Regions from separate parts of the Collinsella sp. OM06-18AC genome, predicted to be linked through region 1. Evidence: riboswitches for the same ligand, from Rfam matches in the RefSeq annotation. Region 1 holds a riboswitch; the other holds the start of a gene.
What was found. A riboswitch is a leader RNA that binds a small molecule or an ion and turns the genes downstream of it on or off. The one in region 1 is predicted to bind thiamine pyrophosphate.
Positions count from the first base shown of each region.

Region 1 (12,182 bases):
GAGCGGATAGCTCGTACCGGCAAGTGCTGCAGCACCCAGCGGGCAGTTGTCGGCGGCGTCAAAGGCAGCCTTCAGGCGCGTAAAGTCGCGCGCGAACATCCAGGAATACGCCAGCAGATGATGCGAGAGCAGCACGGGCTGAGCGTGCTGCATATGCGTGTAGCCCGGCAGAATCACCTTGTCGTACTTCTTGGCCGCATCCACCAGCACATGGCGCAGCTCAAGATTGACCTCCATGAGCTCCTTGGCCAGCGCCTTGACGCCCAGGCGCGTATCGGTCGCCACCTGGTCGTTGCGCGAACGCCCAGTATGCAAGCGCTTGCCAGCCTCGCCGATACGACGCGTCAGCTCGCTTTCGATGGACATATGAATGTCCTCGTCGTTGATATCGAAGGTGAAGTTGCCGGCATCGATATCCTGTTCGATTCCGGTCAGGCCCTCGGCAATCGCCTGCTCGTCCTCGGTGCTGATAATGCCCTGGGCCGCCAGCATCTTGGCATGTGCCTTAGATCCGGCGATATCCTGCTTATAGAGATGTTTGTCAACCGGCAACGACGCGCCAAACTCCTGCGTGACCTCGGCCACGCCCGCCTCAAAACGACCGCCCCAAAGAGCCATGGAACCGTCCCCTTTCATCAAATCCCAAAACAAGCGCCCAAAGCAATGCGCCCTGTCGCTGAAGCGATTTCTCAACCGCTAGTTTTGCATATTCCCCACCATGTGCGAGGCCCTATAGCTAATTTGCAAAGAAGTGACGCGCCATGCACTTGGCGCCCAACGTCTCCCTCCGAATGTTGCCCTGCGAACCATCGATCCAGGCCTTTAGGCTCATAGGAACGTCCTCGACCTTTGCAGCATCGAACTCGGGCGCGAGGGCAAGTAAAGCATGCGCGATAGCATCGAACATAATGGATACTCCCCATATATATAGGCGCAGGGCCGTCAAATTGATAGGAGGAGCCCCGCCGGACAACCCCGGCGGGGCTCGGACTCAGCCGCAGACGCGGCATCATATATGCGGGCGGAACGTAGGGGCCACCGATGTTAAGAAGTGTCAGCAAGCATAACGAAAGGCAGGGACCCCATGCGCCCGTTATGTATCACGCGGATGGGCCGCGCGGATACCAAAGGAAGGAGGTGCTAGGCCTGGGCGGCAGCAGAGCTGGGGCCCTGGACCTTAGCCCACGTCTTGAGCGACAGCGTATCGATCTCGATAAAGCCGGCGCTGGCCTTCTCGTCAAACGTAGTGTCGCGGTCGTAGGTAGCCAGACCGTAGTCATACAGGCTAAACGGGCTCTTGCGGCCGACGACATGGCAGTTGCCCTTAAAGAACTTCAGACGGACGGTGCCGGTCACGCACTTCTGGGTGTCGGCCATAAAGGCATCGAGCGCGTTTTTGAGCGGGCTGTACCACTGGCCGTTGTACACGGCGGTGGCCCAATCCTGCTCGAGCTTAATCTTGGTCTTGAGCAGGTCGCCCTCGACGCAGATGTCCTCGAGCGCCTTGTGGGCGGTGATGAGCGTCAGGGCGCCAGGAACCTCGTAGCACTCGCGACTCTTGAGGCCCACCAGACGATCCTCGACCAGGTCGAGACGGCCAAAGCCGTTGTCACCTGAAATCTTGTTGAGGGCGATGACGATCTCGGAGAGTTTCATCTTCTTGCCATCGACGGCGACGGGCTTGCCCGCCTCAAACTCAATCTCGGTGTAGGTCGGGGTGTCCGGCGTGTCCTCGGGGTTCTTGGTCATAACCCAGGCGTCGTCGAGCGGCTCGTTCCAGGGATCCTCCAGGTGACCGCACTCGATGGCGCGACCCCACAGGTTGTCGTCGATGGAATAGGGGTTGTCGTTGGCGCCCTCGGGAACCGGCACGTTGTGGGCGTGAGCATAGGCAACCTCATCGGGACGGCACTTCAGATCCCACTCGCGAACCGGGGCGATAACCTTAAGCTCGGGGTCGAGGGCCTTGACGGCAGCCTCAAAACGAACCTGGTCGTTACCCTTGCCGGTGCAGCCGTGGGCGACGTAGGTCGCGCCAAACTCGTGAGCGACCTCGACAAGCTTCTTGGCGAGCAGCGGGCGAGACAGCGCGGAGAGCAGCGGGTACTTGTTCTCGTACATGGAGTTTGCGGCGATGGCCTTAGTCAGGAACTCATCGGAGAACTCGTCGCGCAGGTCGAGCACCTGGCAATCGAGAACGCCCAGGTCAAGCGCCTTCCGCTTCTTGGCATCCAAGCCGGTCTCCTCCTGGCCCACGTTGCCGCAGACGCAAACGACATCGAGATTCTTCTCGTCCTGGAGCCACTTGACACATACGGATGTATCAAGACCACCGGAATATGCGAGAACGACTTTTTCCTTGCTCATGGCTGTTTCCTTTCGCCCTTGGTAGCTAGTTAGAACATCGGTCAGTTGCAAGTCATTTCGAGGTCAAAAAACCGTGCAATATCAGGTTAAATAGCAAAAAGCAGCACAGCATGCCCTAGAAACATGCGTTTATATCGTGCTAAAACCCAACGACCTCAAAATGACTCTGTTGAGGCAATTCGCCCCATGCGGACAGAGACGATTGTTATCGTCGTCGGGAAATTGCGCGCTGGCGTCGGATGGCATTATCTGCAGTGGTGATGATCTTTACGAACTGCATCTGCCTCTCCTTTCACCTATCGCCGGGCGCAATTCTAATATCGTAAACGGTACCTTTTCTTCGGTAAGCGGTTGTATTTCCGTCTCCGTTTTCGATGGTCGCTATATTACGCTAAAGTGCCCGCAGCACAAGCGACAAATTCAAATTTCTGAAAAGTTTTTTCATTACTTTGTGAAGCGTGGTGCAAATACGCTCCGTTCCTGCGACAATACGCTCAGTTACTGGTTGATGGTTATAACGTCTGAAACAATTTCGAAACGAAAGGCGCGCTTTTATGCAAACTTACGAATCGGACACCAATATCGGAAGCATTAAGATTCTCGCCGTCGACATGGACAAGACGCTGCTCACCGACAAGCGCGTGTTGCCGCAGGGTCTTGATGAGCGCCTGGACAAGCTCGCCGACGCAGGCATTGTATTCTGCCCCGCCAGCGGACGCCCCGCCCCCAAACTCGAGGAAATGTTCGAGAGCATTAAGAACCGCCTTGCTTTTTGTCCCGACAACGGAGCCTGCGTCATCTATCGCGGCAGCTATATCTATAAGAGCAACATCGATGTGGCGCTGTATCAGCAGGTGCTCGCCCGTGCCTCGGAGGACCCGCGTGCCGTTCCCGTCTTGTGCTGCTACGACGAGTTCTATGTGCTCGCCCGCGACCATCAGTACCACGACGAGATCAGCGTGTACTACAACACGATCAACTACGTCGATAGCTTTGAGGGCCTTGATATCGAGTCCAACAAGATTTCGATCTTCTTCCCCGCCTACGATGCCGAGCCAGCGTTTCGCGAGGACTACAGCCCCGAGTTCTCGGACAAGCTCTACGTCACGAACGCCGGGCGCGAGTGGATCGACTTCATGAACCTGGGCGTCGACAAGGGGTCGGGCGTAGCACATCTCTGCGAGCGCCTGGGCATCGATATCGCCGACGCCGCTGCCGTGGGCGATACGTACAACGACATCCCCATGCTGGAGCGCGTCGGGCATAGCTTTATCGTGGACAATGCCGAGGAGCACATGAACGCGCATGCCAAATGGCGCATTCCGAGCAACAACGACGGGGGCGTACTGACGCTCATCGACGCCATCTTGGCGGCTCGTTAACGGGGCTCGTCGGACCCGGCCGGGCGCCAAGATGGCGTCTTGAGTGTCTAGATACTTAGCTGAAATGATTTGAGCAGAGGGGAGCTCCTTGTTGGGAGGGGCTCCCATCTGTTTTGGTTACTGTGGGACAAATTAATCAGTAGTGTTTGTCCCAAATCTTAAGTATGTGGGGGCTTGCGTCTTGGGCGAGCTTGCCTTACGGAGTGCTTCCCTATTTCGCGTCGGCCCAGGTTATGCCGGTGCTGGCTTCGGCGATCAACGGTACGCGGAGGTCTACTACGTGTTCCATGACGTCGCGGACCATGGCGGTGAGGCGCTCGACTTCGTCGACGGGGCACTCAAAGTCCAGTTCGTCGTGTACCTGCAGGATCATGTGGGCGGCAAAGCCTTCTTCCAAGCGACGGCTTACGCGGGCCATGGCGATCTTGATGATGTCGGCGGCGGTGCCCTGCATGGGGTGGTTCATGGCCGTACGCTCACCAAAGCCGCGGAGCTGTGGGTTTTTGGCCTTGAGCTCGGGAATATGGCGTCTGCGGCCATACATGGTCTCGGCATAGCCCGTCTGCTTGGCTCGCGCCACCACATTGTCGAGGAACGTGCGCACGCCCGGGTAGGCCTCGTAGTAGCGATCGATCATATCGCGCGCCTCGGCCATCGAGATGTGCAGCGACTGCGACAGTCCATAGGCCTGCTGGCCGTACACGATGCCAAAGTTCACGGCCTTGGCGCGGCTACGCAGGTCGGGTGTCACCTCGGACACCGGCACGCCAAATACGCGCGCGGCCGTCTCGGCATGGAAGTCCTCGCCCTCGTTGAAGGCGCGCACCAGGTGCTCGTCACCCGAAAGATGCGCGAGCAGGCGCAGCTCGATCTGCGAGTAGTCCACCGCCAAAAAGACGCTGCCCTCGCCCGCCGAGAACGCCGTCTTGACGGTACGCCCCAGCTCCGAGCGCGTCGGAATGTTTTGCAGATTGGGGTCGCTCGAAGACAAACGCCCCGTCGCGGTGATGGTCTGGTTGTACGTGGTGTGCACACGCCCGTCACCACGGCGCAGCGGGCCCAGCGTGTCCAGATAGGTCGACTTAATCTTGGACTTCTCACGCCAGTCCAAAATCAGGCGCACGATCTCGTGGTCGCGGGCAAGGTCGCTCAGCACCTTGGCGTTGGTCGAATAGTAGCCGCGCTTGGTCTTTTTGAGGCCCTTGGTCGGAAGTCCCATAACATCAAACAGCACGTGCGAGAGTTGCATGGGGCTGCCGATGTTAAAGGTCTCGTCGCCGGCCAGGTCGCGAATGCTGCGCTCGACATCGGCAATCTGGGTCGCCAGGCCCTCGGACAGACTGTGCAGGCGGTCGGGGTCCACGAGCATGCCCGCGCGCTCCATCTTGGCAAGCACCGGCACGAGCGGCATCTCGATCCCATCGAACACGTTGGCGGCGTTCTCGCGGGCCATGCGGTCACGCAGCGGTGCAACCAGCGCCAGCGTCAAGGCCGCCGTGCGAGCGGCGGGCGCAGGAGCGTCCTCGCCAGCACCCTCTGCGCCGCGCGCCGCAGGCAGCGCCATCTGCAGATATGTATCGGCCAGATACACCTCGTCAAACTCGGAGCGGTCGGAATCCAACAGGTAGGCGGCAACAACGGTATCGAAGATGCGCGTGGAATCGACTGCCAGCGGATCCATGAGCTCGAGCTCAGAAGAATCGATGGGCGAAAGCTCATGCAAAAGCGCCTTCATATCCGGGCTCGCCACACGGCCTTCCATAAACAGACGCGCGAGCACGCCGGCAATCACGCCGTGGGCGAAGTTGAAGCCCTCAACCTCAGCCGCCGCACCGCTGTCGCCCTCCTCGAGCGCAAACAGGCCCTTGGACGTCGCCAACCACAGCGTGCGCGTCAGCCCAAAGAGCGCGCCCTCTTCCTTGTCATCGTCCACCACGGCGGCGACCCACTCGCCGGCATCAATCACGCGGGAGACCTCAGCCGCAACGGCACCAAGCGCGCCAGCATCGCCGGCGGCTGCGCGCAAAACGGCGGGAATCTCAAACGTGCTGGCAGCTGCCCCGCCCTCGCCGCCGATCAGCGCCAAGAAACGGTTCTGCATGGCGGTGATACCAAGCGTGCCCAGCGCCGCGGAAACCTCATCGGCGGAAAACGCCGGGAAGGACGTCGCCTCAAAATCGAGCTCAACGGGTGCATCGGTGCGGATGGTCGCCACCTTACGGCTCAGCAGCGCGTCGTCGATGTGTGCGCGCAGGTTTTCTCCCATCTTGCCCTTGACCTCGTCAGCATGCGCGATGACCTCGTCAAGGCTGCCGTACTGCGCGATGAGCGCACTCGCCTTTTTGGGGCCGATGCCCGGTACGCCGGGAATGTTGTCGGACGTATCGCCCTTCAGGCCGTAAAAATCGGGCACGAGCGCCGGTGTAATGCCGTGATACAGGTCGTCCACGCTCTCGGGCGTCATAATCGCCACGTCGGACAGGCCTTTGCGGGTCGAGACCACGTTGACGTGCTCGGTCACGAGCTGATACATGTCGCGGTCGCCGGTCACCAGCAGCATGTCGCAGCCGGCCTCCTCGCCCAGGCGCGCCATGGTGCCCAGGATATCGTCGCCTTCCCAGCCCTCGGACTGCAAAATCGGCACGTTGAGCGCGGCGAGCAGCTCCTTAATCATGGGGAACTGCGCGTGCAAGTCGGGGTCCATGGGCGGGCGTTGCGCCTTATACTGCGGCAGCATCTCCATGCGCACGCGCGGTTTGCCCTTGTCAAACGCCACGACCACACCGTCGGGGTTAAAGGCATCGATCATCTTAAGAAACATGTTCAGAAAGCCAAAGATCGCGTTGGTGGGGCGACCGTCCGGCGCGTTCATGGTCGGCGGCACGGCGTGGAAGGCGCGGTGCATGAGCGAGTTGCCGTCGATAACGGCAAAAGTGCGGCGCTTGTCAGACATATTGAATACCTCGCTTTGGGCTGGGCACGGTTTGCTCACACCAGTTTACACGCTCCCTGCCCCGCGGCCACCGCACATCAAGCTCCCCCGCCACCGTGAGCCCGCGCGTGATACGATGGCTCACGGTACATCAACCAGCACGATCGATCCGAAAGGAGCCTGCGTCATGGAGCGTCCCTGCGCATGGAAAAAGTACACGCCACAGCAAGTCGAGGAGCTCGAGGAGCTTTGCCGCGGCTATAAGCAGTTTTTGAGCGAGAATAAGACCGAGCGTCTGTGCGTCAAGACCGGTATCAAGATGGCCGAGGAGGCGGGCTACGTCAACCTGGAGACCGTGATCGCCGAGGGCCGCGCGCTCAAGGCCGGCGACAAGGTGTACGCCGCCAACCACGGCAAAGACCTCATGCTCGTCAACCTGGGTACCGCCCCGCTCGAGCAGGGCTTTAACATCCTGGGTGCCCACGTGGACTCGCCGCGCCTGGACCTCAAGCAGAATCCCGCCTTCGAGGCCGGCGACATGGCCTACCTCGACACGCACTACTACGGCGGCGTCAAGAGCTACCACTGGGTAGCCTCCCCGCTCGCGCTTGTGGGCGTCATCTGCAAAAAGGACGGCACCACCGTCGACATCAACATCGGCGACAAGGCGGACGACCCGGTCTTTACCATCTCCGACCTGCTGATCCACCTCTCGAGCGAGCAGATGTCCAAGCCCGCCAAGGACGCCGTCGACGCCGAGATCCTCGACGTGATCGTGGGCGGCCGCCCCGTCAAGTTTGACGAGGACGACAAGGACGCCCCCAAGGAGCCCGTCAAACAGATGTTCCTGGACATCCTCAAGGAACAGTACGACGTCGAGGAGGAGGACTTCCTCTCTGCCGAGATCGAGGTCGTGCCCGCCGGCCCCGCCCGCGACATGGGTCTCGACCGCTCCATGATCTTGGGCTATGGCCACGACGACCGCGTCTGCGCTTACCCCTCCATGCTCGCCCAGATCAACGTGGCAGACGTCGAGCGTACGAGTATCACGCTCATCGTCGACAAGGAGGAGATCGGCTCCGTGGGCGCCACCGGCATGACGAGCCGTTTCTTCGAGAACACCGTCGCCGAGATCATGACGCTCGCCGGCGAGAGCAGCCCGCTGGCCCTGCGCCGCGCACTCGCCCGCAGCCGCATGCTCTCCTCTGACGTGTCCGCCGGCTTTGACCCGGGCTACGCCGGCAAGTTCGAGACCAAGAACGCCGCCTTTATGGGTCGCGGCCTGTGCTTTAACAAATACACGGGCAGCCGTGGCAAGGGCGGCTCCAACGACGCCGACGCCGAGTATGTGGCCCTCATCCGCGACATCATGGACGAGGCAGGCGTGGACTTCCAGACCTGCGAGCTCGGCCGCGTCAACGCGGGTGGCGGCGGCACCATCGCCTACATCATGGCCGAGTATGGCATGAACGTCATCGACTCCGGCGTTGCCGTCCTGTCCATGCACGCCCTGTGGGAGGTCGCCAACAAGGCCGATATCTACGAGGCCTATCGCGGCTACAAGGCCTTCATCGAGCGCGCCTAACCGACCCTTCATCCGTTGCGGTGAAATACGGACTAAACTGGCCCATAAACGGCCCAAACGGGCCGTATTTCACCGCAACTTTCTTTTTTGCAAAGGAGAGTCCATGCCGCAGGTCATCATTTCGCCCGCCAAGCAGATGCGCGCGGCCCAAGATGCTTTTGAAGTCCTGGGCATTCCACCTTTTGCGCACGAGACGGCTCGCCTCCACCGCGCACTGCTAGATATCGAGCGGAATGAAGGCAGCGGAGGTCTGCAGGCGCTCTGGAACGTGAGTGACAAACTGCTGGGGCCTTGCCTCAACACCCTGCATGAGTTTGGGCCCATCCTGAAAAACGGCGATCTCGACAATCCCGCACTCGCCCGTCACCTCTCCCCTGCCGTCATGTCCTATCACGGCATTCAATACCAGAGCATGGCGCCCGAGGTGATGGATTCCGCGCAGCTCGCATGGCTGCAAGACCATCTGTGGATCCTCTCGGGCCTTTACGGATGCGTACGCCCCTTTCATGCCGTTGAACCGTATCGGCTGGAGATGGGCGCGAAGCTTGCCGTCGACGATGCCCGAGACCTCTATGCGTTTTGGGGCGACAAGCTCGCACGGGCCATCGCTCCGGCGGGCTCCAACGCTACGATCGTCAACCTCGCGAGTGCGGAATACGCCAAAGCCGTTCTGCCCCGCCTCACCACCGACGCCACGGTCGTCACGTGCCTCTTTGGCGAAGGCATCCGCAACGGCAAGCCCATCCAGCGCTCGACCGCCAGCAAAAAGGCACGTGGTTCCATGGTGCGCTGGATGGCAGAAAACAAGCTCGAGGATGTAAGCGGGCTCACCGCGTTTGATGTTGGTTATCGTCACTTTCCCGAGCTTTCAAATAAGAACACTTTGGTCTTCCTGAACGAACAGACCTTGTAGGACCACCGCTACTTTTGAATGTGCTGCCTAGGCACGGCGTCTATTCCGCCAAGCCGTCGGCTTTGGCAACTTCGTTTGTCGAGCCATCTTGGTAGGTAATCTTAACGTGCTCTACCTCGGACACCGCAACACCCGATGGGGGCTCCAAGCGCCATTCAGTCAGCGCGATATCCATCGTCGTGGGCACATCCCCTTGATCTTTGAGCTCGACCGACAGCGTCTTAAGCGACGCATCGAAGGTCACGCGCTCGATCTCTTCACCAGGAATGGAACCGCCGCTCAGCTGCAGCTGGACAAATCCATCGCGCGGATACCAATAGTCGCCCGGCGCGGCAACGGTATTGCCACCCGCGACCTTCACCGTCATTATCGGTAGGCTATCATCAGCCTCGAACTCCCATGCAGCGCCGCCGCGACCACCAAACGTCCAGATACAAACGGCAATCACCAGCACGGCAAGCACCGCAAAACCAATCGCGACAAGGCCATGGTGCGCACGGCTTTCCTCGGCCGATACATCCCATTGCGTCTCTCGATATAGATGCTTGTCTTCCATGTTCGCCTCCCCACAGGCACGCTCGTTAGGCCAATCGTACCCATTCGAGCTATACTTGAGCCCATTACATAAACGGGGAGCTTGCAGGACAAGACGGCAGGCTGAGACTGGGCGCGCCCGCCCTGACCCGCAAACCTGATATGGGTAATGCCAACGAAGGGAGCCGTGCCAATGAGCACACAGACCGAGCCCAAGCTCGTCACGCAAATCGACTTCGCCCGCGCCGGGCAGATCACGCCGCAGATGAAGGAAGTCGCCGAGCGCGAGCATCGCGACCCCGAGTACATCCGCGAGCGCGTGGCCGACGGCCGCATCGCCATTCCCGCCAACATCGTGCATATCAAAAAGGGCATGCGCGCCTTTGGTGTCGGCGAGGGCCTGTCCACCAAGGTCAACGTCAACCTGGGCATCTCGGGCGACAAGGCCGATGCCGCCGAGGAATGGAAGAAGGTCAAGATCGCCGAGGACTTTGGCGCCGACGCCATCATGGACCTTTCCAACTCGGGCAAAACGCGCCAGTTCCGCCAGCAGCTCATCGACGAGACGCCGCTCATGGTGGGCACCGTCCCCATGTACGACGCCATCGGCTACATGGAAAAGCCGCTGGTCAAGCTGACCAAGGACGACCTGTTCGAGGTCGTGCGCGCGCACGCCGAGGATGGCGTGGACTTTATGACCATCCACTGCGGCATCAACAAGTCGGTCACCAAGACCTTTAAGGAGACCGGCCGCCTGATGAACATCGTCAGTCGCGGCGGCTCGCTGCTGTTTGGCTGGATGGAGGTCACCGGCAACGAAAACCCCTTCTACGAGTACTTTGACGAGCTGCTCGAGATTTGCCACGAGTACGACGTGACGATTTCGCTCGGCGACTCCTGCCGCCCGGGCTGCCTCTACGACTCCAACGATGCCACCGAGACCGCTGAGATGATCGAGCTGGGCAAGCTGTGCAAGCGCGCTTGGGCCGCCGGCGTCCAGGTCATGGTCGAGGGCCCGGGTCACATGGCGCTCGACGAGATCTCCGCCAACATGAAGCTGCAGAAGCGCCTGTGCCACAACGCCCCGTTCTATGTGCTGGGGCCGCTGGTGACCGATATCGGCGTGGGCTACGACCACATCACCGCCGCCATCGGTGGCGCCATCTCCGCCAGTTCCGGCGCCGACTTCCTGTGCTACGTGACACCGGCAGAGCACCTATGCCTGCCTAACGCCCAGGACGTGCTTGATGGCCTCATGGCCACCAAGATTGCCGCACACGCCGCCGACATCGCCAAGAAGGTACCGCACGCCCGTGACATGGACGACAAGATGGGCCAGGCACGCCGCAAACTCGACTGGGACGCCATGTGGAAGTGCGCCCTCGACCCGGTCACCGGCAAGAAGCGCTACGAGGAATCCCCCGCCGCCACCGAGGGCACCTGCACCATGTGCGGCAAGATGTGCGCCGTCCGCACTGTCAACAAGGTGTTCGAGGGTACGACGATCGATCTCGGCATGGAGGACTAACGCGTCGCCACAATCGCTTTTGGCAGCACTGAGGCGTTCGTCAATTGTTGACATGTGAACATTTGTTTTTATTTGCGTTAAGATTGCACCGCCCGCCCGGGATCGGCATACAGCCGGCCCGGGCATCTTTATAATGCGGATTGAAGACCCATTTGAATCCGACCGAACAAGGGAGCGAACATGGATCGCAGCAAGGTACCTGCCGTCCTGTCCATCGCAGGATCCGATTCCAGCGGCGGCGCCGGCATTCAGGCCGATATCAAGACTATCACGGCGCACCGTCTGTATGCCGAGACGGCCATCACGGCCATCACCGCACAGAACACCCTGGGCGTCACCGCCGTGCAGGACATCTCCCCCGATATTGTCGCGGCGCAGATCGATGCCGTCTTTGACGATATCCGCCCCAACGCCGTCAAAATCGGCATGGTCTCCTCTGCCGAGATTATCGAGGTTATCGCCGAGCGCTTGAGCGCCTGGGATGCGCAGAATATCGTCGTCGACCCCGTCATGGTAGCCACCTCGGGCGCACGGCTGATTGCCGAAGATGCCGCCGAGGCGCTCACCCGCCGCCTGTTCCCACTAGCAACCGTCATCACGCCCAACATTCCCGAGGCCATGGCGCTGCTCGACTACGAGGTCGATTCCGAGCGCACGCAGCAAAACGCCGCCATGCTCCTCACCCGCCGCTTTGGTTGCGCATCCCTCGTTAAGGGTGGGCATCTTGTCAACGAGGCCAACGATGTGCTAGCCGAGCCCGCACCGCTCGATGACGAGGGCAACCACCTGGGCGATCCGCTCACCACGTGGTTCCGCCACAAGCGCATCGAGACCGGCAACACGCATGGTACCGGCTGCACGCTCTCGTCCGCTATCGCCTGCGCGCTGGCACAGGGCATGGATCTCGCCGACGCCGTCAATGCCGGCAAGGCCTACCTAAC
Region 1 is NZ_QSTX01000006.1:39,317-51,498, reverse strand. Features, by position in the region: gene argH (argininosuccinate lyase) at 1-618, opposite strand, end outside; gene DXB86_RS09970 (hypothetical protein) at 737-907, opposite strand; gene DXB86_RS05235 (argininosuccinate synthase) at 1,141-2,367, opposite strand; gene DXB86_RS05230 (Cof-type HAD-IIB family hydrolase) at 2,922-3,749, shown strand; gene polA (DNA polymerase I) at 3,961-6,702, opposite strand; gene DXB86_RS05220 (aminopeptidase) at 6,869-8,266, shown strand; gene DXB86_RS05215 (YaaA family protein) at 8,370-9,179, shown strand; gene DXB86_RS05210 (hypothetical protein) at 9,220-9,735, opposite strand; TPP riboswitch at 9,799-9,914, shown strand; gene thiC (phosphomethylpyrimidine synthase ThiC) at 9,907-11,241, shown strand; gene thiD (bifunctional hydroxymethylpyrimidine kinase/phosphomethylpyrimidine kinase) at 11,422-12,182, shown strand, end outside.

Region 2 (12,182 bases), on a different contig from region 1:
GGCAAAAGCTCGGCCTCGCCGTTGGGCGCGATGGCGGCATAGCCCGCGATAAAGGCAAACGAAGATCCCAAAAACGCTGGCACCTTGCCGCGCGATAGGAAGTGGAAGAGCAGCGTGCCCAGGCCGGCAAACAAAAGGGTCGCCGACACCGAGAGACCGGTGAGCACGGGTACGAGCACCGTGGCACCGAACATCGCGAATAGATGCTGCAGACCGAGTAGGAACATGCGCGGGCGACCGAGCGACGACGCATCGTAGATGGCATCGGCGACGGCGGGCGTCGAGGATTGGGACATGGATGTCCTTTCATAATGGAAGGGCGCCCGGGCATATCGGATTACCTGCCCGAACGATACGATCCGAACCATTGTACGCGATGCATGCCGCTCCGACCACGACGCCCCTGCGAACGGCAGCACTACTTCCAGATGCGCTCGGCGATGCGTTTGACCAGGGCGATCTTTGCCCACTGCTCGTCCTCGGTCAGCTTGTTGCCAATCTCGCAGCTGGCAAAGCCGCACTGGGGAGACAGATACAGGTTCTCGAGCGGCACGTACTTTGCGGCTTCGCGGATGCGCTCAACGATAACGTCCTCGTCCTCGAGCTCTGCGGCCTTGGTGGTCACCAAGCCCAGCACGACCTTCTTGCCCGGGGCAACGTAGCTGAGCGGCTCAAAACCGCCGGCGCGCGGCGTATCGAACTCCAGGTAGAATGCGTCGACATCCTCATGTGCAAACAGGTACGGCGCGATGGGGTCATAGCCGCCCTCGAAAGCATAGGTAGAGTGGTAGTTGCCGCGGCACACGTGCGTGTTAATGACGAGGTCGTCGGGCTTGCCCTCGATGGCGGCGTTGTTGAGCGCCACGCCCAGCTCGCTCACCTTTTGCAGGTCAACCGGGCTCATGCCAGTCTTGGACACAAAGTCGGTATCGCAATAGATGCCCCAGGTGCAGTCATCAAACTGGATGTTGCGGCAACCCGCTGCGTACAGGTCGGCGATCACCGTGCGATAAGCGGCTGCAATTGCGTCGGCAAGTTCCTCATCGGTCTTATAGACAGCGCGCAGGCTCTCCTGCTGGCCATCGCAGCGGTCGAGCGTAACCTCCGAGAACGTCTGGATCGGCGCCGGAATGGTCTGGCGTGCAACGTGGCCATCCCCCTCGAGCGCCTTGACAAACTTAAAGTGCTCGACGAAGGGGTGGTTCTCGCCGCTGATGGGGCCGGTCACCACGGCGGTGTCAGCCGTGGTCTCCTCGTCGTGGAACATATAGCCCGTACGCGAGGTGCGGCGTTCAATGCCGTTGAGCCCCCACATAAAGTCGAGGTGCCAGTAACTGCGACGAAACTCGCCATCGGTAATCACCTGCAGGCCAGCGGCCTTTTGCTTGTCCACCAGGTCGCGAATAGCCTCATCCTCGACGGCCTTAAGCCCCTCGGCATCAAGCGCGCCTGCCGCATAGGCAGCGCGGGCATCCTTTACGGCCTGCGGACGAAGAAAGCTGCCGACGATATCAGCGCGAAACGGCGCGTTCGGTTGAATTGAAGTGCTCATAGATATCTCCCTTTGCATTGGTTGCTTTACTGGGACAGAGTATGAGCGCTCATATAGCCATCGTAAAATATACGTTTATAACAGTTTGATATAGATGCTTCCTATATCAGTTGGGACTGCCATGAAGAGATTTGACCTGTGCAGGACGCAGCAGTCTAGATATGCTGACGGATCGCGTCGATATAGGCTTGACCGTAGCGCGTAAGCGTCGTGTTCTTGCGCGTGATGATGCCGATCTCCATGTACTCATCCACATCGAGCGGAATCGAGATAATGCCGGGGCCGTTGAGCTCGTGGCTGATCACGCCCGAGCATACCGTGTAGCCGTTGAGGCCCATGGCCAAATTGAACAGCGTCGCACGGTCGCGCACGCGGATATTCTTGCGACGCTCAAACGTCGAGGTCAGCTCCTCGGAATAGTAAAACGAGTTGTAACTGCCCTGCTCGTAGGACAGGAACGGGTAGTCTTCCAAGTCCTCGAGCGTCACGCTGGAGCGGGCCGCCAGCGGATGGTCGGCACAGACGAAGACATGCGGCGTGGCGCAGAAAAGCCCCTCGAATACGAGCTCGTTGGCCGCCAGCATGCGCTCGATAACCTCGCGGTTATGCTCGGATAAGTACAGGATGCCCAGTTCGCTTTTCATATGCGCGACGTCCTCGATAATCTCGTGAGTCTGCTCCTCGCGCAGGGTGAAGTCGTAACGTGCGGCATCGAACTCGCGGATCACGTCAACAAACGCGTTAACGGCAAAGGAATAATGCTGGCAGCTCACACTAAAGTGCGGCACCTGCTCGGACTCGCCCTTGTACTTGCCTTCGAGCAGATCCGCCTGGTCGAGCACCTGGCGCGCGTAGCCTAAGAAGGTCTCGCCTTCCTCGGACACAATGACGCCCTTGTTGGTGCGCTCAAAGATGTGCACACCCATCTCGTTTTCGAGATCGCGAATCGACGCGGTAATCGAAGGCTGCGACACAAAGAGCCGGCGCGAGGCCTCGGTGATGCTGCCGCATTCGGCAACTTTGACGACATACCTGAGCTGCTGAAGCTTCATGGCTTTCTCCCTAGACGTTCGTGACGTCGAAACCCGTCGTGCTCATCTGACGCATAAACGACGGCATCTCCCCCGTCGCGGCGCAGGCGGCAATCTGATGCAGAGCCCCGGCAACCGCATCGTCTGCCGCAGCGCCGATATGCCAGCGCGCGGCAGCCGTGACGGCCTCGTTGGCATTGGCGACTGCAACGGAGTTGGGGACGGCACCGATCATGGGCAGGTCGTTATCGGAATCGCCAAATACGGCCACCTCGTCGGACGTCAGGTCCAAAGCGCGCGCCAGCTCCAGCGCAGCGCAACCCTTGTCCCAACCTGCTGGAAGAATGTCGAACAGGCGCACACGATTGTTGGGAAACACAAGCGAGAGTTCCGGCACCTCAGCGGCAACGCGCTCGCGTAGCTCCGCGAGCTCCTCACGCGAACGAGCACTCCAGATATTCGCCTTGAACACCGACGCGTCATCGACGACAGGACGGCACGGGGCCTCTTCGCCCTTGAGCCATGCGTTGCCGCCCGACTCCATGGCGCGGCGCACGCGCTCGGGGTCGCTCGTCACACAATAGGCATCGTTGCCCCAAAAGTCATCACCCAGGCCGTAGACCTTCAGATACGTATCGTCGGTCTCTTGCTCCAAGTAGTCAGCCAAGCGCATCAGGGCGGCGTTGTCGGTCGCATGCGAGGCTACCACCTCGCCGTCCACAAACATGACCTGGCCGTTGCAGAACGCGCCGGTCGAGAAGCACTCGGCGCGATTGCGGAACATCCAGCCCATCGCGGAGGGCTGGCGACCCGAAACCGGGCCAAAGTGCAGACCCGCCGCCTGCATGGCATGAATGCCCTCGATGGCGTAGTCGCTGGCGCCGTCATGCCCGGCTGGAATCAGCGTATCGTCCATATCGGTCAGCACAAGTTTAATCATAAGGCCCCCTCGGTCATTCTTAATCCCGTCTATTGTACCGACCTGCCAAAAAGAGACAGGTTTATATTGGCAGGTTTTATCTGGGAAAACGCAAAGCCCCAGTTGTTACCTGCCAAAATAAACCTGTCCCTTATTGGCAGGTGCGCTAGTATAGGGAACAACAGATTCGATGCGGGAGTGCCGGCGGTGCAAACCACAAGGCTGAGAGGGCATAGGGCCCAATCCTTTGAACCTGTCAGTTAATGCTGGCGTAGGGAGCATGCCGCCTTTTTAGGGGCGCTGTCTATGCACAGCGCCCCTTTTCTATGCCAAGGAGGCATGTGCAGTGATCGATTCGGAACAGCTTAAGCAAAATGTGGTCAAGGCCGTGGAGAAGATTCGCGCCACCAATCCCATGGCCGGCTCCATCACCAACACGGTGACGATTGACTTTGTCGCCAACGCGCAGCTCGCCGTGGGCGGTTCGGCCGCCATGGTCTATCTGCCCGACGAGGGCGAGGCGCTCGTTGCCGGCGGCGGCGCCATCTATCTGAACATGGGAACGCTCTTCCCCATCTACGAGCAGACGATTCCCCGCGCGGCCAAGGCGGCACACGACGCCGGCAAGCCCTGGGTGCTCGATCCGGTGGGCCTGGGCATCGGCAGCCTGCGCACCCAGCTGGTAGGCGAACTCAAGCAGTACAAGCCCGCCATCGTGCGCGGCAACGCCTCCGAGATCATTGCGCTCGCCGGCCTATGGGGACTTGAGGGCGAAGCGGCCGATCTGAGCCGCGTGCGCGGCGTCGACACCACCGATACGGTTGACGCCGCCCGCGATGCCGCCGCGGCGCTCGCCCGCTACACCGGCGGCGCCGTAGTGGTCTCGGGCGAAGTCGACCTGATTACCGACGGCACGACCGTGGCCAAGTCCCACGGCGGCAGCCCGCTCATGTCCAAGATCACCGGCTGCGGTTGCTCGCAGGGCGGCGTGTTGGCCGTGTACGCCTGCGCCACCGACCCGTTTACGGCGGCCATCTGCGGCACCGCCGTATACAACGTTGCCGGTACGCGTGCCGCCGCCGTTGCCGATGCCCCGGCAAGCTTTAAGGTCGCCTTTATCGACGAGCTCTACCGCGCAACCGCCCGGGACATTGCCGACAACCAACTCGAGCTCGAGGAGGCATAAGGCATGTCCGAGCCCGCAACCAATGCCGGCATGAACACCCTGGTCGCCGTGGCCATCGCCCCGTGCGGCACCGGTGACGAGCTATCCGCCGAGGTCGCCGAGGTCGTGCGCGTCATTCGCGAGAGTGGCCTTCCTAACCGCACCACCTCGATGTTCACCGAGATCGAGGGCGACTGGGACGAGGTCATGCAGGTCGTGCGCGACGCAACCTTTGTGTTGGCGAGCAAAGGTATCCGTACCGAAGTCGTGCTCAAAGCCGATATTCGCCCCGGTTTTACCGATACCATGACCGGCAAACTCGAGCGCATGGAAGCTCAGATCAAAAAGCAGGAGGAAGCACGATGAGCATCCGCGACAACCTTGATATCTCTGCCTATCTGGTACTCGGCCCCGAAAACACCCTCGGGCGACCCGTGGGCGATGTGGTGGCTCAGGCGCTCGACGCCGGCTTTACCTGCATCCAAGTGCGTTCCAAGGTGGCAAGCGCCCGCGAGATCATCGCACTGACGGGCGATGCCGCGCAGGCCATCGCCCAGGCCGGCAAAACCGGGCAGGTCGCGCTGCTGATCGACGACCGCCTTGACTGCGTACTTGCCGCACGCGAGCAGGGCATCGCCGTCGACGGCGTGCACGTGGGCCAGAGCGATATCCCCGTCGAGGTCTGCCGCAAGCTGCTGGGTCCCGATGCCATCGTGGGCCTTTCCGCCCGCTGCGAGGAGATGCTCGAGTACGTCAAGACCGCCGACATGAGCCTGGTCGATTACCTGGGCGTAGGCCCGCTCCACGAGACCGAAACCAAGCGCGACTGCGGACGTGCGGCCGACGGCTCCATCATCACCAAGAGCTTTGAGGACCTGGCTGCCCTCCATGCAGCAAGCCCCGTGCCCATCGTGGTGGGCGGCGGCGTCAAAACGGCCGATCTGCCGCAGCTCAAGACTACCGGCGTCGACGGCTTCTTTGTGGTGAGCGCCGTCTGCAGTGCCGACGACCCCTACGCCGCAGCCAAGGAGCTCGTCGATACCTGGCAGCAGGCATAGACTCATGCCGAGCAGCTGCTCCGCAGCCCTATATCTTCAACAGCGGAAAGCGCATCCCAGTTTGGACGTCCATTCTGGGATGCGCTTTCCATATAGAGGGCCAGCGGAAAACGCATCCCATTCCAAGCGCAAATTTTGGGATGCGGTTTCCGCGACCGCCCCCTCGCGGAAACCGCATCCCAGTCTGAGCGCATATTCCGGGATGCGCTTTCCGTAGCAGCCCTTACCCCGCCAGATACGCTTCCAGCGCTGGCAGCGTCGCCTCCGCATCGCGACGGCCGATCTGATAGATGCGTTCGAGTTCCTCGGGCTCGCGGCACAGCGACGGCACCTTCACCGATTCGCTCGGCCGCACCACAAAGATCTCGCCAGCGGCCTCGCGACGCGCCAGGTCGTCGAGCGTGGCGTTATATACCTCGTGCCGGTGCTCAAGCGCCGCAACAAACTCCGGATAGTGACGATACACGCGACGCAGCATAGGCATCACGCTATTGGGCTGCTTTACAAAGCCCGCCGGCTGCGTCAGCACCACCACGTTGCGGTCATAGCCCTGCGCAAACAGCCATGCGCTGGGAATGGAATCGGCAACGCCGCCATCCAGGTACTTGTGCCCCTCAATGGCAACGGGTCGTGTTGCCACGGGAATCGCCGACGACGCCCGGATCCACTCGATATCATGCTCATCACCGTAAGGCAGGTCATGGTAGACGGCCCGCCCCGTCTTAAGATCGGTGCACACGCAGGTAAACCGCATGGGGCAGGCACGATAAGCCTCCAGGTCGATGGGATCGCGCTCGATGGGAACCTCGTGATAGGCAAACTCGGCATTGAACATGTCGCCGGTTCGCAGCCAGCTCGTCACGCTCGCATAGCGCTTGTCGGCGCAATAGGCCTTGTTGTAGCGAATGGCACGGCCGATCTGGCGCGATTTAAAGTTGTAGCCAAACGCCGCGCCCGCCGAGACGCCCACCATATGGTCGCAGGTCAAGCCGTGCTCCATCCATACGTCGAGCACGCCCGCCGTATACATACCGCGGTAGCCGCCTCCCTCGAGCGCGAGCCCCACCGTGCGCGTCGTATCTGGCTGTGCCATGCGACCATCTCCGTTCCTGCGTTTTAAAACGAAACAAGTATACCCGTCAACATATATCGCCTCAGTCGCATTTTCATCGAACATCGTCGCGTTACCGTTTGGCGAATAATGGCCGCCCGCAACATGGGCACCCCTACATAATTCCATACACTTGTTTATACTACTCAGTAGTTATCAGCAACGAACGTCAGCCGACAAATAAACCCAACGACGCAGCAAGGCGGGGGCTTGGAAACACGCGAGGCGTTGAGCAACAACGCGTGTGCACAACGAGCTCGCCCGACGCAATCCGCCCCGACCCCAGAAAGCCGCCTACAGCATGGATACCCCCAGCAATTACACTGAAACGCTCGAAAAGACCGTCCGCGACCTTCTCAAGCGTCAGGAGGATCTGGTCAGGACCGCCTTTACCGACCAGCTTACCGGGCTTGGCAACCGCGGCGGCTTTGCCCGTTCCCTCGAGGAGCTCTGGGAGCAGGACACCCCCGTTACCATGGCGTACATCGATATCGACAATCTCAAGCACTGCAACGACGTCTTTGGCCATGACGAGGGCAACCGCTATATTTTGCAGGTAAGCCTCTATCTCAAGCTGTATATGGAGGTGGACGAAGCGGCGTTTCGTCTGGGAGGCGACGAGTTTGCCATCCTGTCTACGATTGCAACCGAGGACGACCTCGCCGAACGTCTGGAACGCTGCCGAACGGTCCTGCTCAAAAACAACGATGCCGAGATGCCTCACTCGTTTAGCTACGGAGTGGCACACGCCGACCCCGCCCTGGGCGAAGCCCCCAATCGCTTGACGAACGATGCCGACCATCGCATGTACGACTACAAGCTACGTCATGCCGTGCACCTTGATCGACGCAATATCGCACAAGCCCACACCGACGACTTCGAAATAAGCGATCGAGTTTTCGACGCCCTTTCGATGCTCAACGAAGGCCGCTATTTCTTTATCGAGAACTTAGACAAACATCGAACCCTTTGGTCACAAGGCGCCTTGCGCGATCTTGGTCTTCCTTCGGAGCATATAGACAACTGTCACGATTATTGGAAAACGCGTGTCCATCCCGATGACCTTGAGGCCTATACCAACGACATCGACCAAATCTATGACGGCTCCAAACATCGTCACGTCATGCAGTACCGCGTGCGCAATGCCGCCGGCGATTACATCCTCGGCCGTGCTCGCGGGTTTCGTATCGACGGCGACGGAAATGTCCCCTCGCTCTATGTCGGCGAGCTCGTCAACCACTCGCTTGCCGAGACCGTCGACGCCGCCACGGGTCTCGGAACGCAGCGCACGCTGATCAACGCTATCGATGCCTGCCGTCGCGACCGTTGCGAGACGGGGCTTATAGCAGTGCGCGTTCGCGGCACGGCAAAGCTCAACGAGCTCTACGGGGCCGAGGCCGTCGACAACATGCTCGCCGAATACGCAGGCCGCATGCTGTCGATTACTCGCGGCAGGAGTCGCGTCTTCCGTTCACGCAACGCCCAGTTCGTCGTGCTTAGCAACAATTTGGATCACGAAGCATTCGAGCAACTGATCCAACATCTCAAAGAGGCCGTTTTCGCTCCCGTTCGAATCGCGGGCGACACTATTACCCCCGTCTGTCTTGTCGTTCCGGCCTTTTACGAGCACCTGACCAATCAAACGGCCGCCGTTTTAGGCGAACTCGACCGTCGCATTCGCACGGCCGGCGGGCTTGTTCCCAACGACAGCCTCCCCATACCCGAGGTGGAGCGCAAAAGCGCCATCGCCGAACGCATCGATCCGCTCACGGGTCTCTATCGACCCAGCGAGTTTATGCGCCGCGCCAACGAATTTCTCGAGACAAGGCGCAACGGCGCCTGGTGTATCGCCACCGTCGATATGGGGCACATGCGACTGTTCAACGAATGGCACGGACAGGCCGAGGGCGACCGCGTACTCGCCGATGTGGGCACGGTTCTCAAGGACATCGAGAATGCCGCCATGGGCGTCGCAGGGTACTGGGGCCAAGACGACTTTTGCATACTCATCCCCTTTGAGCACGACACCGTCCATCAAATCTATAACAGCGTTCGCGAGGCCGTGGCCAAGCATGATGACGGCGTGGGTTTCTGGCCGTCCATGGGCGTCTACCTCATCGACTCCAACGAGGAAATCACTATCGATGCGCAGGCCAAGGCCATGTTTACCAATCGGCGTGCAAAAAACGACTTTAAGGAGCGCATTGCCATTTTCCGCCCCGAGGAGTACGAGCGCGAAATCTCGTTCCACCGCACGCTGACCGAATTCCAGTATGCGCTCTCAAACGGCCGCATTACCTACTACCTGCAGCCCCAGGTCGACATGGAAACCGGCGAGATCACTGGCGCCGAAGCGCTCACGCGCTGGATTGACAAGGATGGCTCCCTCATTTCACCCGTCACCTTTATCCCCGCTCTCGAGGAAAGCGGTTTTGTGGTGACGCTCGACAAATACGTTTGGCAGGGCGTTGCCTCGTGGCTGCGCGGGCGCATCGATCGAGGGCTTCGCGTGGTTCCGATCTCGCTCAACGTGTCGCGCGTGGATATCCTTGCCTGCGACGTTGCCGAGCATATGGGGGCACTCGCCGACCAATACAATCTGCCGCCCGAGCTCATGCGCATCGAGATCACCGAGACGGCTTATACGGGAGAGTCCGAAGCTGTGGATAAGCTGACGGCCGACCTGCACAACCGCGGCTTCTCGACCTACATGGACGATTTTGGCACCGGCCAGTCCACGCTCGCGATGCTCAAGAACGTCAACGTCGACGTCATCAAGCTCGACCGCACGTTTGTGCCCGTCGACGGCGATCAAGGCCGCAGCGTGCAAATCATTTCATCAATGCTCGAGATGGCGCAGTCGCTCCATCTGCCCGTTGTGGTCGAAGGCATCGAGACAAATGAGCAGGCAAACATGCTACGCCAAATGGGCGCCCGCTACGCTCAGGGCTTCCTCTACTACCGTCCCATGCAGGCGGAGGATTTTGAGGCACTGCTCGATGGTGGCGACAGCAACTAATGCGCTCGTGCGCAAACGCCACCGTCGAGGGAGCGTTTGTTCCCATGAGCTAACTAATACCCCAATCTAAACCGAATTGGGAGTAAGATACAAACCATTGTTCCATCCAAGGAGGTCATCCATCATGAACGAGTCGTATCGCCTGGGCGAGCAATCAATCATCGCTCATCTTCAGCGACTTGCGAACGGGGCCTCAACCACCGAGCTCGATGTTGCCGCGCTGCCCCCGGAGTTGCGTGCCATTGGTGAGCAACTGCAGAAAACGCTCGCCATCCTGCAACAAGAACGCGAGCTGCTTGAGCACGGCGCCTATATCGACTCGCTCACCAATCTTGGCAACCGTGGCGGACTCGACCGCCATGTCGATCAGCTCTGGCGCAAAGGCACCCCCTTCACCTGCGCCTATATCGATATCGACCGTCTTAAGCATTGCAACGATAAGTTTGGCCACGCCGAGGGCAATCGCTACATTCTGAGCATCTGCCGCGCACTCACCGAGACAATGGAGCACGATGAGCTGCTGTTCCGTATCGGTGGAGACGAATTTGTACTTATATCCCCCACGACAGACGAAGCCGAGCTCGAGCAGCGCCTGGAGCGGACGCGTGCCAATCTTATCGAGGCAACATCGGACGGCAAGGCGCCCATGATCGCCAGCTTTAGCTTTGGCTGCTCGCGTGTCGACCCACTTGCAGGCGATACGCGTCGCCAGATGACAAAGGACGCCGACCGCAAAATGTATCGCTACAAGCTCATGTACCGTGTGCAACAACCGGAAGAAGGCGATGCGCTGCAACGCCCGATCACCGAACAACCCCCCCCCTGCAACGACCGAGTGTTCCAAGCGATCTCCATGAGCTCCGAGACACGCTATCCGTTCATCATTAACCTCGACACCGGCGAATCGCAATGGTCGGTTAATGCCGTGCGCGATTTTGACCTACCCTCCCAGCATCCCTACAACTCGCTCGATATATGGCTTGCCCGTGTTCACCCCGAGGACCGCGACAACGTACGTGCCGAGCTCGATATGGTGGTAAACGGCACGTGGCACTTCCACTGCATGCAGTATCGCGTCATGAATACCGCCGGAAAATACGCGCTTTGCGACTGCACAGGTTACCGCCTGGACGGCACCGATACCGAGCCCAACATGTATGTGGGCATTGTCACCAACCGAAGCTTGGCAGATACGACCGATTCCGTGACCGGCCTGGGCGATATCCACGCCCTGGTCAACGCCATTGGCGAGATGCGTCGCGTGGCACGAAACGCGGGCTTGATCGCCATTAAAATCGACGAAATCGCACAGGTCAATGCCCGCTTTGGCTTTGATGCAGGCGACCGCGTTTTGGCAGAAAGCGCCGCCTGCCTCATGGATTGCTCGCGCGGCAAGGGTCGTCTGTTCCGCTCGACCGGACCGATGTTCGTGGCGCTCTTTGACGAGCTTGATCCCGAAGAGACCGACGCGGTTGCAGACGAAATCGAACGGTTCTTGGGATCGCCCGTGCTCTTGGGCTCATTTGAATATCAGCCGCCCCTTCGCGTGGCCACGCTTCATCTGGACACCGTCGACCGACAGCCCGTTTCCATTCTGAACGAGCTCAATGCGTTGCTTAAAGAAGCGCCGCAGATACCGGGCACCAAGCTGGACTAGCGACGTAGGGCGCGATGTGAAACACAAGCCGTTTCGCATCGCGCCCCGCGCCATCTGCCCTCTCGTGCGATAATCCTCCGCAGAAGTCACCGACAGCAGAGGGAGTTTGTGATGAAGGTTCTTTTGGTCAATGGCAGCCCCAAGGCAAACGGCAACACCGCCCGCGCACTCGCCGAGGTCGCCGAGCAACTTAGGGCCGAGGGCATCGATACCGAGACGTTTCAACTGGGCGCCAAGCCCATCCGCGATTGCATCGGTTGCGGCCAGTGCGGAAAGCTCGATTGCCGCTGCACCTTTGACGACGATGTGGTCAACGAGCTGATTGCCGCCGCCGAGCAGGCAGACGGCTTTGTCTTTGGCTCCCCCGTCTACTACGCGCACCCCAGCGGACGCATCCTCTCGGCACTCGACCGCGCATTCTATGCAGGCAGCAAGGCCTTTGCGCACAAGCCGGGTGCCGCTGTGGCCGTTGCCCGCCGCGGCGGCACGTCGACCACCTTCGACGTGCTCAACAAGTACTTCACCATCAACCAGATGCCCGTGGTGGCCTCCACATACTGGAACAACGTCTTTGGCGCCATGCCGGGCGAGGCCACCCAGGACGCCGAAGGCCTTGCCACCATGCGAAACATCGGCAAAAACATGGCCTGGCTTCTGCATTGTATCGAAG
Region 2 is NZ_QSTX01000007.1:22,590-34,771, forward strand. Features, by position in the region: gene DXB86_RS05655 (uracil-xanthine permease family protein) at 1-296, opposite strand, end outside; gene DXB86_RS05660 (5-methyltetrahydropteroyltriglutamate--homocysteine S-methyltransferase) at 419-1,552, opposite strand; gene DXB86_RS05665 (LysR family transcriptional regulator) at 1,708-2,604, opposite strand; gene DXB86_RS05670 (HAD-IIB family hydrolase) at 2,615-3,523, opposite strand; TPP riboswitch at 3,687-3,797, shown strand; gene thiM (hydroxyethylthiazole kinase) at 3,849-4,688, shown strand; gene DXB86_RS05680 (thiamine-binding protein) at 4,692-5,033, shown strand; gene DXB86_RS05685 (thiamine phosphate synthase) at 5,030-5,725, shown strand; gene DXB86_RS05690 (patatin family protein) at 5,949-6,818, opposite strand; gene DXB86_RS05695 (EAL domain-containing protein) at 7,138-9,855, shown strand; gene DXB86_RS05700 (diguanylate cyclase domain-containing protein) at 9,980-11,512, shown strand; gene DXB86_RS05705 (flavodoxin family protein) at 11,624-12,182, shown strand, end outside.
Region 2: linked by a shared signal. The riboswitch ahead of thiM (hydroxyethylthiazole kinase) and the one ahead of thiC (phosphomethylpyrimidine synthase ThiC) in region 1 are both predicted to bind thiamine pyrophosphate.